Regions from separate parts of the Janthinobacterium sp. NKUCC08_JDC genome, predicted to be linked through region 2. Evidence: predicted binding sites of a transcription regulator. Region 2 holds the regulator's gene; the other holds the start of a gene.
The links. The regulator NrdR, encoded in region 2, represses ribonucleotide reductase genes. The targets are predictions, from matches to a motif close to CACNANATNTNGTG.

Region 1 (7,235 bases), on a different contig from region 2:
GGCGCGATATCATGGCAGGCTTGCGGTGTCGGCTGGCGGCGAATTGCCTGCAGCCCATACTGTCGCTTGAATCGCGCTTGCCGGCTATGGTGTAAACTTAAACTATGCAGATCTATTTCTTTTTCATCGCCGCCCTGTTATATGCGGCGTGCGCGGTGCTTCCCTCGTCCCGTGCCCGGCTCATCGCCGGCCTGACCGGCGTCGCCTGGCTGGCGCACGCCGCCACCCTGTGGTTCGACCTGATGGCGCCGGGCACCTTGCGCTTCGGTTTTTCCGCCATGCTGTCGGCCGCGCTGTGGGTCTCGGTGGGCGCCTACTGGATAGAGAACCGCAATTTCAGCCTGGACGGACTGCGCCGCATGGTCATGCCCAGCGCCGTTCTCGCCATTGGCCTGGCTTGGGCCTTTCCCGGCAGCCAGGTCAGCATGGAAGGCAAGTCGGCCATTTTCGGCTGGCATATTGCCGTGGCCGTGCTCGCCTACAGCACCCTGACGATTGCCGCCTTTCACGCCGTGCTGATGGCGCTGCAGGAATCGCGTCTGCATACGCGCAGCGAAAGCCGCGGCTTCATCGGCACGGCGCTGGACCAGCTGCCAGCCCTGCTGACGATGGAAAAGCTGCTGTTCCGCATGATCGGCCTGGGTTTTATTTTGCTCAGCCTGACCGTGCTGTCGGGCATCGTGTTTTCTGAGCAACTGTTTGGCAAGGCGCTCAACTGGGATCACAAATCCGTGTTTACCATGCTGTCGTGGCTGCTGTTTGCCTCGCTGCTGGCAGGCCGGCGCTTTCGCGGCTGGCGCGGCAAGACGGCCCTGAGCTTTACCCTGGCCGGTTTCGCCACCTTGCTGCTGGCCTATGTCGGCAGCCGTTTTGTACTGGAAGTGGTTTTACACCGAGGATTCGCATGACACGTGTTTTATTCTGGCTGGCGCTGGTGTTCCTGGTGCTGTTTGCGATCCGCAGCAAGATCCGTGGCATGCAGCAGCGCGCCCGCGCGCAGCAACAACAGCAGCCGAACCCGTTTGCGCCGCCCGGCCGGCCGCAGGAATTGCCTGATGCCGAGCTGATGCTGTGCTGCGCCCACTGCGGCGTGTACTACCCGGCCTCCGAAAACGTGCAGGCCAAGGGCCACGATTACTGCAGCCACGCGCACGCCACCTTGTAAGGGCAAGCCCGCAGGTGCGCTCGCGTTGCTCATCCGTATCGTAACGTCCTCCGGCCTCCGTCCGGCGTAGCATCTGCATGAGGCGGTTCGTCGCCGCCATTGCGGAAAGGCGCGCTTCCATGTCCCGTCCCAATCCTGGTCCGGATACCGTGACCGCCACCGGCATGCCGCCGGCGCCGCAACTGAGCGGCAACTCGCTGCCCATGCAGGCGCTGCGCGCGCAGATCGGCCGCATCGCCCGCTGTGGCGCGCCGGTGGCCATCCGCGGCGAATCGGGCACGGGCAAGGAACTGGCGGCGCGCGCCATCCATGCCCAGGGCGCGCGCGCCAGCTTCCCGTTTATCGCCGTCAACTGCGGCGCCATTCCCGAAGCGCTGATGGAAGCGGAATTCTTCGGCTGCCGCCCGGGCGCTTATACGGGCGCGCGGCACGAACGCCAGGGTTTGTTCCAGGCGGCCCATGGCGGCAGCCTGTTGCTCGATGAAGTCGACGACCTGCCGCTGGCCATGCAGGTAAAGCTGTTGCGCGTGCTGCAGGAGCGCCGCGTGCGCAAGCTGGGCGGCAGTAATGACGAAGCCGTCGACGTGCGCATCCTGTGCGCGAGCCAGCATGGCCTGGCGCGCGGCGTGGCCGCCGGCACGTTCCGCCAGGACCTGTTTTACCGGCTCAACGTGATCGAGCTGGCGTTGCCTCCGCTGCGCGAGCGGCGCGGCGATCTGCAGGTATTATGTGAGGTGATCCTCGCGCGCCTGTCGCCACGCCGGACCGTGAGCCTGGCGCCGCCGGTGCTTGCGGCCCTGGGTGCGTATGCGTTTCCCGGCAATGTGCGCGAACTGGAAAACGTGCTGGAGCGGGCGCTGGCGTTTGCCGACGGCGGCGTGATCGCGCTCGACGGGCTGGCCTTGCCATCCACGGCGGGTACTATGCCTTTGCGGGCGGCGCCGGCATTGCCGGCCTTGCCGGAACGGCAACTGTGCCTGCCCGGCATGGCGGCGCATGGCGTGGCCCCCGTCCTGCCGCTCGACGTGTATTTGCGCCAGGCCGAGCGCGACATGATCATGCTGGCGCTGGTGCAGGCGCGCTACCACCGCGCACGGGCGGCGGGCCAGCTGGGCTTGAGCGTGCGCCAGTTGCGTTACCGCATGCAGAAATTGACGATACAGGAAGCTTTACTTGATGAGCGTATGGACGATAGATGAAGACGGCTGGTGCGACGGCGCGCTGCGCTATGACTCGCCGCACCACGATGCGCGCCCGGACGGTGCACAAGTCGACTTGCTGGTGATCCATAACATCAGCTTGCCGGGCGGCCACTTTGGCGGGCCGCATGTGTCGGACTTGTTTACGGGCCGGGTAGATTATAATGCCGATCCTTCTTTCGCCGACCTGCGTGGCTTGCAGGTGTCGGCACACTTTTTTGTGCGGCGCGATGGTGCGTTGTTGCAATATGTTTCTACTGATCAACGTGCCTGGCATGCGGGCGCGTCCATGTTCGAAGGACGCCCGCAGTGCAATGGCTATTCCATCGGTATCGAAATGGAAGGCGCGGACGATGTGCCCTTCCAGCGGCGGCAATACCATGTGCTGGCGGCGCTGACGGCGGCGCTGGTGGCGCGCTACGGGCTGTCGCAGGTGCGCGGCCACGAGCATATCGCGCCGGGGAGGAAGACGGATCCGGGGCCGTTTTTTGACTGGCATTTTTATCAAAAATGCTGGCTGGAAACCTTGCAAGGGCAGCCTGCGTTAGCGCTTACTTCGCGGGGATTGGGCTTTCCATCCACACCCTGAAAAGTCAACCGAAATCGTATATGAAAATACAAAAAATTACGCCGGCGGATGCCGGAAAACTATTGCATCACCCTCCGATGGGTACTACAATTAGTGCAGAAGTTGGATGTAAAGACTATATCTAGTGCCATCACAGACGTTTTCAGAATTATTGTCAAAGCTACCCGGATTGCTGATAAAGCACTGGAACTGGCGGTTTATCACCCTTGATCGTGTTTCGCGCCAGCCGGGCAGTACGGTGTGGCGATATGGCTTCTGACTCTGTTTTATGCATTAAGAATTTACTATTTAGCAACAAATACCTGAAGAAACCCTGACCATCGGGCGTTCTATTCAACAACACACGCGGCAGCAAAACTGCAGGCTGACTTTAGCTGACAACGGGAGCTTCAATGCAATCACCACAAGATATTTCCATCCATCCAACGCCAGTATCGCCAGCGCCAGGCGCGGCCAACAGCGTGGCGAGCACGGGCGCGGCATTGGGCGACTATCGCATCATCCGCCGCAACGGCGCAGTGGTGGCATTTGAGCCTTCGAAGATCGCGATCGCCATGACCAAGGCGTTTTTGGCCGTTAACGGCGGCCAGGGCGCAGCCTCGGCACGCATCCGCGAACTGGTGGAACAGCTGACCGACGGCGTCGTCGCCGCGCTGGTGCGCCGCCATCCGGGCGGCGGCACCTTCCATATCGAAGACGTGCAAGACCAGGTGGAACTGTCGCTGATGCGTTCGGGCGAGCACGACGTGGCGCGTGCCTACGTGCTGTACCGCGCCAAGCACATGGAAGAGCGCCGCCTGCAGAAGGAAGCGCAAGGCGCGTCCGCGCAAGTGACCGCGCCCCAGCTGAACGTCACCGACAACGGCGTGCGCCGCCTGCTGGACATGCAGGAAGTGCGCGACCTGATCAACGCCGCCTGCGCCGGCCTGGAAAAGCACGTCGATGCCGACGCCATCCTGGCTGAAACCGTGAAAAACCTGTACGACGGCGTGCCTGTCGAAGAGCTGCACAAGTCGGCCATCCTGGCGGCGCGCGCGCTGATGGAAAAAGATCCGGCCTACAGCCAGGTCACGGCCCGCATCCTGCTGCACACGGTGCGCAAGGAAGTGTTCGGCAAGGAAGTGCCGCAAGCGGCCGCTGCCGCCGAATACCTGACGTATTTCCCGCAATACATTGCCAAGGGTATCGCCGCTGAGCTGCTGAACCCGGTACTCGCCAGTTTCGACCTGGAGCGCCTGGCCAAAGCCATCGTCGCCGACCGCGACTTGCAGTTCGGTTACATCGGCCTGCAAACCCTGTACGACCGCTACTTCCTGCACATCCAGGACGTGCGCATCGAAATGCCGCAGGCGTTCTACATGCGCGTGGCCATGGGCCTTGCGCTGAACGAAGCGGACCGCGAAGCACGCGCCATCGAGTTCTACAGCCTGCTGTCCTCGTTCGACTTCATGAGCTCGACGCCGACCCTGTTCAATTCGGGCACCCTGCGCTCGCAGCTGTCGTCGTGCTACCTGAGCACCGTCTCCGATGACCTCGAAGGCATCTACGACGCCATCAAGGATAATGCGCTGCTGGCCAAGTTCGCCGGCGGCCTGGGCAACGACTGGACGCCAGTGCGCGCCCTGGGCGCCCACATCAAGGGCACCAACGGCAAGTCGCAAGGCGTGGTACCGTTCCTGAAAGTGGTCAACGACACGGCCGTGGCAGTCAACCAGGGCGGCAAACGCAAGGGCGCTGTCTGCGCCTACCTGGAAACCTGGCACATGGACATCGAGGAATTCCTCGACCTGCGCAAGAACACGGGCGACGACCGCCGCCGCACGCACGACATGAACACGGCGAACTGGATTCCCGACATGTTCATGAAGCGCGTCATGGAAAAAGGCGACTGGACCCTGTTCTCGCCATCGGACACGCCAGACCTGCACGACAAGGTCGGCAAGGCTTTTGAACAGGCTTACCTGGGCTATGAAGCCAAGGCCGCCGCCGGCGAAATCCGCGTCTTCAAAAAGATCGCCGCGCTGGACCTGTGGCGCAAGATGCTGTCGATGCTGTTTGAAACGGGCCACCCATGGATCACGTTCAAGGATCCTTGCAACATCCGCAGCCCGCAGTCGCACGTCGGCGTCGTCCACAGCTCGAACTTGTGCACGGAAATCACGCTGAACACGGGCCCTGACGAAATCGCCGTCTGCAACCTCGGTTCCGTCAACATGCCGGCGCACATGAAGGAAGGCAAGCTCGATCACGTCAAGCTGGCCAAGACCATCCGCACCGCCATGCGCATGCTCGACAACGTCATCGACATCAACTACTACGCCGTCGACAAGGCGCGCAATTCGAACATGCGCCACCGTCCGGTCGGCATGGGCGTGATGGGCTTCCAGGACTGCCTGCACATGATGCGCGTGCCGTTCGCCTCGGACGCCGCCGTATCGTTTGCCGACACCTCGATGGAAGCCGTCTGCTACTACGCCTACCTGGCGTCGACGGAACTGGCCGAAGAGCGCGGCCGCTATGAATCGTACGCCGGTTCGCTGTGGGACCGCGGCATCCTGCCGCAGGATTCGGTCAAACTGCTGGCCGAAGAGCGCGGCGGCTACCTGGAAGTCGATTCCTCGTCGGCCATGGACTGGACCCCGGTGCGCGAACGCATCGCCAAGTTCGGCATGCGCAACTCGAATTGCGTGGCGATCGCCCCGACGGCGACAATTTCGAACATCATCGGCGTGTCGGCCTGTATCGAGCCGACGTTCCAGAACCTGTACGTGAAATCGAACCTGTCGGGCGAATTCACCGAGATCAACGGCTACCTGGTGCGCGACCTGAAGGCGCGCGACCTGTGGGATGAAGTCATGATCTCCGACCTGAAGTACTTCGACGGCTCGCTGGTGAAGATCGACCGCATCCCGCAAGACCTGCGCGACATCTACGCCACGGCCTTCGAAGTGTCGCCAAGCTGGCTGGTGGAAGCGGCTTCGCGTCGCCAGAAGTGGATCGACCAGGCCCAGTCGTTGAACATCTATATGGCTGGCGCATCGGGCAAGAAACTGGACGAAACCTACAAGCTGGCATGGCTGCGTGGCCTGAAAACCACCTACTACCTGCGTACCATCGCCGCTACCCACATGGAGAAATCGACCTCCAAGACGGGCGCCCTGAACGCCGTGGCAGTCGACGGCGGCATGTCGGCCAGCGCGCAAAGCGCCCAGGCAGCGGTCGTGGCGGCAGCAGCGGTGGCCGTGGCGCCAGTGGTGGCGGCGGCAGCGGACGACGCCGATGGCGAAGCCTGCTACCTGCGCCCAGGTGATGACGGTTTCGAAGAGTGCGAAGCCTGCCAGTAAAAACCTGCTGCGCAGCCCCCTCTCGGGTTCTGTGTTGCTCACCGTACTAAAGTACGGCTGCGCTACTCGACCCGATATCGGGCTTGCTCGTGACGGTTTTTAAAAAATTTAAAGTTGTCAGCCCAGAGCGTCTGAGCTGATTCAATGTTGTCAATATCCGCATTGTCCGATTCAACGGGCCTGTTGCGGATCGCCGGCTCGCCGGCATGGAAAGGAAGAAGAATATGTCGTTGTCCTGGGATGATGAAACCACGTCGGCAGCTGTGCCGCGTCCGGCGCAGCAAGCGCCATTGGGAAATACCGAATTGAACCTGCCGGCAGGTGCCGAGCCGTCCGAAGCGAACGCCGAGCAAGTGGCGCGCCGCGTGAATGCCGACGACAAGCGCATCATCAACGGCAAGACGGACGTCAACCAGCTGGTGCCGTTCAAGTACAAATGGGCGTGGGACAAATACCTGGCCGGCTGCGCCAACCACTGGATGCCGCAGGAAGTGAACATGCAGCGCGATATCGAGCTGTGGAAGAATCCGAACGGCCTGACGGACGACGAGCGCCGCCTGGTCAAGCGCAACCTGGGCTTCTTCGTGACGGCCGACTCGCTGGCCGCCAACAATATCGTGCTGGGCACCTACCGCCACATCACGGCGCCCGAGTGCCGCCAGTACCTGCTGCGCCAGGCGTTCGAGGAAGCGATCCACACGCACGCCTACCAGTACATCGTCGAATCGCTGGGCCTGGACGAAGGCGAGATCTTCAACGCCTACAACGAAGTCAAGTCGATCCGCGACAAGGATGAATTCCTGATCCCGTTCATCAACACCCTGACCGACCCTGCGTTCGTCACCGGCACGGTGGAAAACGACCAGAAGCTGCTCAAATCCCTGATCGTGTTTGCCTGCCTGATGGAAGGCTTGTTCTTCTACGTCGGCTTCACGCAG
Region 2 (7,235 bases):
CGATTTATTAATGGCGTTTTCCACCGAGCTGTCATACGCCGGCAGGCCGCTACTTTTAATCTTTCGGACCGAAATAATTTCCCCAGTTGGCAGTTGCTCGATCTTGAACACGGCGCGCGGGTTGCCCGGCACGTCCGTGCTACCGCTGTACGCGATATTGCTCTTGATCTTGCTCGTCAGGGCAGCGACATAGCCGCTGTCCTTGCGTGGCGCGGTCGATTTCTCGGCCGTGCCCGTCGTGCCGGCGCCCGCCGCACCCGTGATGCGGCTCATTTCCGCAGCGCGTGCCTTGTCGGCGGCTTTTTTCTCTTCTGCCGCTTTTTTCGCCTTGGCAGCTTTTTCCGCCGCCGCTTTTTTATCGGACAGTTCCTTCTCGGCTTTTTCTTCCGCCGCTTTTTCTTTCTCTTTGGCCTGCTTGGCTTTCTCCAGCTTGTCGGCCTTTTCTTTTTCCAGCTTTTCAGCCTTGTCTTTTTCTTTCTGCTTCTGTTTTTCCAGTTCGCGCTTTTCTTCTTCGCGTTCCTTCTGTTCCTGCTTGCGGCGTTCTTCCGCTGCCGCTTTCTCTTTTTCTTCCTTCAGCTTGGCCTTCTTGCGCTCAAGGGCGATCTCCGCCTCGCGCAGGTCGACCTTCGGCTCGGGCGCGGCCACCGGCGGCGGTGGCGGCGGGGCCGGCTGTTCCACTTCCGGTTCCGGCGGCGGGGCCGGTGTCGGCTCCGGTTCCGTCGCCACTTCGGGCGGCGGCGCGGCCGTCTGCACTTTCATGTCCCACACTTCCGCTTCGACGGCGACAGGTTCCGTATTTTGCCAGTGTACGCCCACCCACAGGAAAAACAGCAGCCCAAGGTGCATCGCCAGCGCCAGGCCCAGCGAGGGCCAGCGGCTGCGTTCGCGCGGCACGCTGTAGGGCTTGCCGAGTACATGGTCGATTTGTTTGTTCTGCAAAGTCTAGTCTATCTAAAAACGGTCAAGTCTGGAAACACGATGCTGCGCTTACTTGGTGGCCAGGCCAACGCGGGTAATGCCCATCTTTTTCGCTTCCGAAATGAGCTGGATCACATCGTCGTACTTGCTTTCCTTGTCGCCCGCGATCATCACGGGATAGTCGGGATTGCTCTCGTGCAAACCGCGCAGCTTGCGCAGCAGGGCGTCGCGGTTCGGTTCCGTTTCCGGCGACAGCTGTTCCTTGCCGATGACGCCGATCGACAGTGAACCATTCGGTTTCAACACGATCTGAATATAGTCATCGGGCGGTTTGGCCGATTTTTCCGCGTTGGGCAAGTTCACCACGCTGGGATTGTTCGACGACGGCATCACCATGAAAATGATCAGCAGCACCAGCATCACGTCGATGTACGGCACGACGTTGATCTCGGACTTGAACTTGCGGCCACGGCCGCCGCGCATGCCGCCGCTATTGAATGAGGAACCCATGGACGCTGCCCCCTCTTAGCGCGACTGGCGCTGCAAGATGTTGGAGAATTCCTCGACGAAGCTCTCGAAGCGGATCGCCAGGCGGTCGATGTCATGCGAAAAACGGTTGTAGGCGACGACGGCGGGAATCGCGGCGAACAGGCCGATGGCGGTGGCGATCAGCGCTTCGGCAATGCCGGGCGCGACGGCGGCCAGGGTGGCTTGCTGCACGTTGGCCAGGCCGCGGAAGGCGTTCATGATGCCCCAGACGGTACCGAGCAGGCCGATGTACGGCGAGACGGAACCGACGGAAGCGAGGAAGGCCAGGTGCGATTCGAGCACGTCCATTTCACGCTGGAAGGCAGCGCGCATGGCGCGGCGTGCGCCGTCGAGCACGGCGCCGACGTCCAGCGCTTCACGCGAACCGTAGGAAGCCTTGCCCTTGATGAATTCGCCCATGCCGGCGTCGAAGATGCGGGCCAGCGCGCCGCTCTGGTCGCGGTTGCCGCTGGCGTTCTGGTGCAGCGCATGCAGGTTGCCGCCGGCCCAGAAGCTGCGTTCGAATTCGATGGTTTGCTTGCGCGCCTGGCGCACGGCAAACATCTTGCGGAAAATGTAGGTCCAGCTGGTCAGGGAAATCAGCAGCAGCAGGGCCATGATCAGTTGCACGATCAAATGGGCATTGGAGATGAGCGCGAGGAAAGAAAGATCTTGTGTAACGTTCATTGGCTGGCAGTCTGTTGGGTGAATTGTCCGGAGGTGGCGGGTAGGGCTCAGGCGGCGCGCATGCGGGCCGCGACTGCATCAGGCACGGCGCGCGGACGCAGTGCCGAATCGACGCAGCCGATCTTGACGCGGGCCGTGTTGAGCAGGCGGTCGCCGCACCAGGCTTGTTGCAGGAAAACGATGGAGGCGCGCCCCATTTTTTCTATGTTTAAGGTTAATCTTACCGTGTCATCGAGCCTGGCTGGCGCATGATAGTCGGCGTTGACGCTTTTGACAACGAACATTGCGTCGTGTTGTTCCAGCAATTCCTGCTGGCCCACGCCGATGGCGCGCAGCCATTCGGTGCGCGCTCGCTCGAAGAATTTCAGGTAGTTAGCGTAATAGACGATGCCGCCGGCGTCGGTGTCTTCATAGTAGACACGTACGTTCCAGGTAAAGACTGAAGGCATGTTTATTGCGCCAGTAGTGAGATTGAGCAACATTTTACGCGATTTTTCTTCTTGTGACTGTGGGCGCTTGCTGGAAAGCCATGCAAAAGCTGCATATAAGTTGCACCGCAGCATTGTAAAACGGAGGGCTGCAATGGCAAGCCCCGTAACATACGCTTACATGCCTGAGTAAAGTTTACATCCAGCTTAAGACGATGGGCCGGTGCTGCCCGGGCGGCGATTATAGCCGCACGCTTGCATTCCTTGCTCAATTTGGGCACTTAACTTACAATTTGCATTCCATTACGTCTCACGTGACTGGCGAAAAGTCGGGCGATCTCCATGAGTGGCGATCGGCAATCCGGCGAAAGGTGGGCACCCACCGGGAAACGTGAGATTTTTCATCAGCCGTTCGCCTGGGTAGCCACTATGGAAAAGCACGAAGAGGCTGCCTGTCCAATGTTGTTATTCACTTAACGCCGGCTCCCCTCATTCGATCCAATCTGCCAGTACAAGCACCCTCATACTTGGAGTTTTTACATGTTTGCAAAAGATCACACCCTCGCCAACGTCGATCCTGAATTGTTCGCCGTCATTCAAAAAGAGAACACGCGCCAGCACGATCATATCGAACTGATCGCGTCGGAGAACTACACATCGCCAGCCGTAATGGAAGCGCAAGGCTCGCAGCTGACGAACAAGTACGCCGAAGGCTATCCAGGCAAGCGCTACTACGGCGGCTGCGAATACGTCGACGTGGCCGAGCAACTGGCCATCGACCGTGTCAAGCAGCTGTTCGGCGCCGAATGCGCGAATGTGCAGCCGAACTCCGGCTCGCAAGCGAACCAGGGCGTGTTCTTCGCCATGTTGAAACCAGGCGACCTGATCATGGGTATGTCGCTGGCCGAAGGCGGCCACCTGACCCACGGCATGCCGCTGAACATGTCCGGCAAATGGTTTGACGTCGTCTCCTACGGTTTGACGGCGGAAGAAGACATCGACTACGAGGCAATGGAGCGCCTGGCCCGCGAACGCAAGCCGAAATTGATCATCGCCGGCGCGTCCGCGTTCTCGAAAAAGATCGACTTCGAACGCTTCAGCAAGATCGCCAAGGAAGTTGGCGCCTACTTCATGGTCGACATGGCCCACTACGCGGGCCTGATCGCTGCCGGCCTGTACCCGAACCCGGTGCCGTTCGCCGACTTCGTCACCTCGACCACGCACAAATCGTTGCGCGGCCCGCGCGGCGGCATCATCCTGATGAAGGCCGAACACGAAAAAGCCATCAACTCGGCCATCTTCCCTGGTATCCAGGGCGGCCCGCTGATGCACGTGATCGCCGGTAAGGCCGTCGCCTTCAAGGAAGCGCTGAGCCCTGAATTCGTCGAATACCAGAAGCAAGTGATCAAGAACGCCGACGTGCTGGCGAAAACCCTGATCAAGCGCGGCCTGCGCATTGTTTCCGGCGGTACCGAATCGCACGTCATGCTGGTCGACCTGCGCGCCAAGAACCTGACGGGCAAGGAAGCCGAAGCCATCCTCGGTTCCGCGCACATCACCTGCAACAAGAACGGTATCCCGAACGACCCGCAAAAACCATTCGTCACTTCGGGCATCCGCCTGGGCAGCCCGGCGATGACGACGCGCGGTTTCAAGGAAGCGCAAGCGGAAGAAGTGGGCAACCTGATCGCCGACGTGCTGGACAATCCGCATGACGCCGCCACCATCGAGCGCGTGAAAGCGGCCGTGAAAGTCCTGGCCGACGCGCACCCTGTGTACGCCGCATAATAATTTGTCCAGAATGTGTCATACGGAGTAAGATTCTGTATGACACATTCCTTCGTGCCCAAGGGCGCCCGGAGTGATTCGGGCGCCCTTTGCACAAGGACGGCGATTTCCCGTAATTATTACTATAAAGTTGTAACCAGCCCATGAAATGTCCATTTTGCCAGCACGGCGACACCCAGGTTCTCGATACGCGCGTATCGGAGGAAGGGGATGCCATTCGGCGCCGCCGCCGCTGCGGCAAATGTGACAAGCGTTTTACCACGTACGAGCGCATTGAACTTATCATGCCGGCCGTCGTCAAAAAGAATGGCAGCCGGACGGAGTTCGCTGCGGATAAGTTGCGCGGCAGTTTGATGCTGGCCTTGCGCAAGCGTCCCGTTGCGGCCGCCTCCGTGGATACGGCCATCGCGTCCATCCAGGAAAAACTGCTGACCAGCGGCTTGCGCGAAGTCGATTCCGGCTATATCGGCGAACTCGTCATGCAAGAACTCAAGCGCCTGGACAAGATCGCCTACATCCGCTTCGCCTCCGTCTACAAGAACTTCGAAGACCTGGCCGAGTTCCAGGATGCGATTGCCGAAGTGGGGCAGGCGCGCAAGCCCTGACCTTCGGCTTCTTGCTCGCCTTCTTGCTCACCACGCCCAGGTTCGCCTGGCAAGCGGCCTGATCAACACCCACGCTGTTCTTCTCACCTTATCGCCGTGCTGTTTGCGCTAGCGCAGACCCGGCTTTTTACGCGCGCCTATCTTGTAGCTGGGCCGCCTGTTCCTGCGACTCTTTCTGCGAAAGGGAGTAGCGCATGCGCAATGGCGGTCGCACTATGTTTCCTGCCGGTGGCAGCAGCCTCGTCGAGGTGCTCGTGTCGCTGCTGCTGTTGGCGCTGGGCCTGCTGGGCGCCAGCATCCTGCAACTGAATTCCCTGCGCGCGCGCCATGAGTCGGCGCTATTGTCGGCGGGCGTGCAACTGGCCGCCGGCATGGCCGAACGCATGCGGGCGAACAGCGTACTCATGAATGGCCCCGACACGGGCAATCCCTATCTGAACGTGGCCTACGCGGCGGCGGACGATGCTGAAGCTGGCGGCGGTGCGCCCGACTGCTTCGGCGCCACCGCCTGCAGCGCGGCCGAACTGGCGCAATTCGATATCGCCGAATGGAAGCAGCGGCTGCATGCGGCCTTGCCCGGCGCGCGCCTGCATATTTGCCGCGACACTTCCGCGTGGGATGCCGCCGCCCAAGGCTTGCAGTGGGCGTGCAGCGGCGGCAAGGGCGCGCCCATCGTTATCAAGCTGGGCTGGCGCGGCCGCCTGCCCGATGGCTCGCCTGCCGTGAATGCGGCAGGCGAGTCGTTGCCCAGGCTGGCATTCCAGCTGAGCGGAGGCGGCGCATGAACGAGGTCCTGTATCGGCATCGCGGCATGAGCCTCGTCGAATTGCTGGTGGCCCTGTCGCTGGGCGCGCTGCTGATGCTGGCGGCCAGTAGCGTGCTGCTGGCCGCCAGCGGCAGCTATGGCGACCAGTCCGCCAGCGCGCGCTTGGACGATAACGGCCGCTATGCACTCGACACCATCGCCCGCGCCGTGCGTCAGACGGCGTACGTAAACTGGGACAGCAACGCCGCGCCCGTCGCCCATGCCGATTACGACAGTGCCAATGTGGCCGGGCTCGACGCGCGCAGCCTGGGCAAGAACAGCGAGGGCATCAGCGGCGCGCTGCCCGGCGCCCTGCATGGCAGCGACGTGCTGGCCCTGCGCTATTACGGCACCGGCAAGGAAGAGGGCGGCGACGGTTCCGTGCTCAATTGCGCGGGTTTCGGCGTGGGCGCCGCGCAAACGCAGGCGCAGCGGGGCTGGAGCATTTTCTATGTAGCGCAGGGCGCCGATGGCGAGGGCGAACTGCGTTGTAAATACCGTGGCGCGAACGGCTGGGGCGCGGACGCCATCATCCGTGGCGTCGACGGTTTCCAGGTGCTGTATGGCCTCGACACGGATACGCCGCCCGACGGCGTGGCGAACCGCTATGTCAACGCCAGCGCGCTCGACGCCTACGATGCGGCATTGGTACTGGAGGGCGCGGATGCGGCCGCGCGCCAGCGCGATCTGTACCGGCGCACGCACTGGAAGCGCGTGGCCAGCGTGCGCGTGGCGCTGTTGCTGCATGGCGAGGCGGGCCAGGCGGACAAGATGGCGGAACTGGGGCCGGCGCAGTTCGACCTGTTCGGCAAGGTGTATGCCGAGGCGCACGCGGCCGGCGACACGGGCGTGCGCATTGCGCGCACATCCTTGCCCGCCGCGACGCGCTCGCGGCTGCGGCAACTGGTGCAGACGAGCATCATGCTGCGCAACGGGCCGGCCTAGGCGGGCGGCGCGGTGGCAGGCAGGGGCATCCGCCGGTGCGAACCTTGGTGCCCATCTTGCGTACGCCACGGTGGCGCGACCCTCGTGTATGTGCTGTGCCTGCTGGTGATCATCTTGCTGCTGGGCATATCGGCGGCGCAGATGGCCTTGCAGGGTGAGAAGGCGGCACGCGGCGAGCGCGACCGGCAGATCGCGTTTCAGGCGGCGGAGGAGGCATTGGTGGATGCGCAGAACGATATCGAAGGCTTGCCCGGCGCGCCGGGACGCAGCAGCCTCTTCGCGCCAGGCAGCGCGGCAGGGTTTGCGGACGGTTGCGGGGAAGGGGGCACACTGGGCCTGTGCCTGCCCGCCGCCCCGGACGCACCGGCGCTGTGGCTGAGCACGGACCTCGATGGCGCTGATGCTGGCAGCCGCGCGGTGCCATACGGCCAGTTTACGGGCGCCGTCATGCAGACGGGGCAGGGTTTCCTGCCGTCGCGCCGGCCCCGCTACCTGATCGAACTGCTGCCGTTTCACCCACCCGGCGCGCAG

Region 1: KO538_RS07500 (ribonucleoside-diphosphate reductase subunit alpha) is a predicted target of NrdR. The motif match lies at 3,067-3,080, and genes of this name have one in related genera.

The regions. Positions count from the first base shown of each region.
Region 1 is NZ_JAHKQW010000002.1:320,618-327,852, reverse strand. It holds gene KO538_RS07525 (hypothetical protein) at 1-70, shown strand, start outside; gene KO538_RS07520 (inner membrane protein YpjD) at 105-908, shown strand; gene KO538_RS07515 (PP0621 family protein) at 905-1,165, shown strand; gene KO538_RS07510 (sigma-54-dependent Fis family transcriptional regulator) at 1,285-2,364, shown strand; gene ampD (1,6-anhydro-N-acetylmuramyl-L-alanine amidase AmpD) at 2,342-2,953, shown strand; gene KO538_RS07500 (ribonucleoside-diphosphate reductase subunit alpha) at 3,346-6,297, shown strand; gene KO538_RS07495 (ribonucleotide-diphosphate reductase subunit beta) at 6,522-7,235, shown strand, end outside.
Region 2 is NZ_JAHKQW010000019.1:63,043-70,277, forward strand. It holds gene tolA (cell envelope integrity protein TolA) at 1-939, opposite strand, end outside; gene KO538_RS27300 (ExbD/TolR family protein) at 988-1,428, opposite strand; gene tolQ (protein TolQ) at 1,444-2,133, opposite strand; gene ybgC (tol-pal system-associated acyl-CoA thioesterase) at 2,181-2,582, opposite strand; ZMP/ZTP riboswitch at 2,866-2,990, shown strand; gene glyA (serine hydroxymethyltransferase) at 3,102-4,349, shown strand; gene nrdR (transcriptional regulator NrdR) at 4,493-4,954, shown strand; gene pilV (type IV pilus modification protein PilV) at 5,170-5,739, shown strand; gene KO538_RS27330 (PilW family protein) at 5,736-6,704, shown strand; gene KO538_RS27335 (PilX N-terminal domain-containing pilus assembly protein) at 6,789-7,235, shown strand, end outside.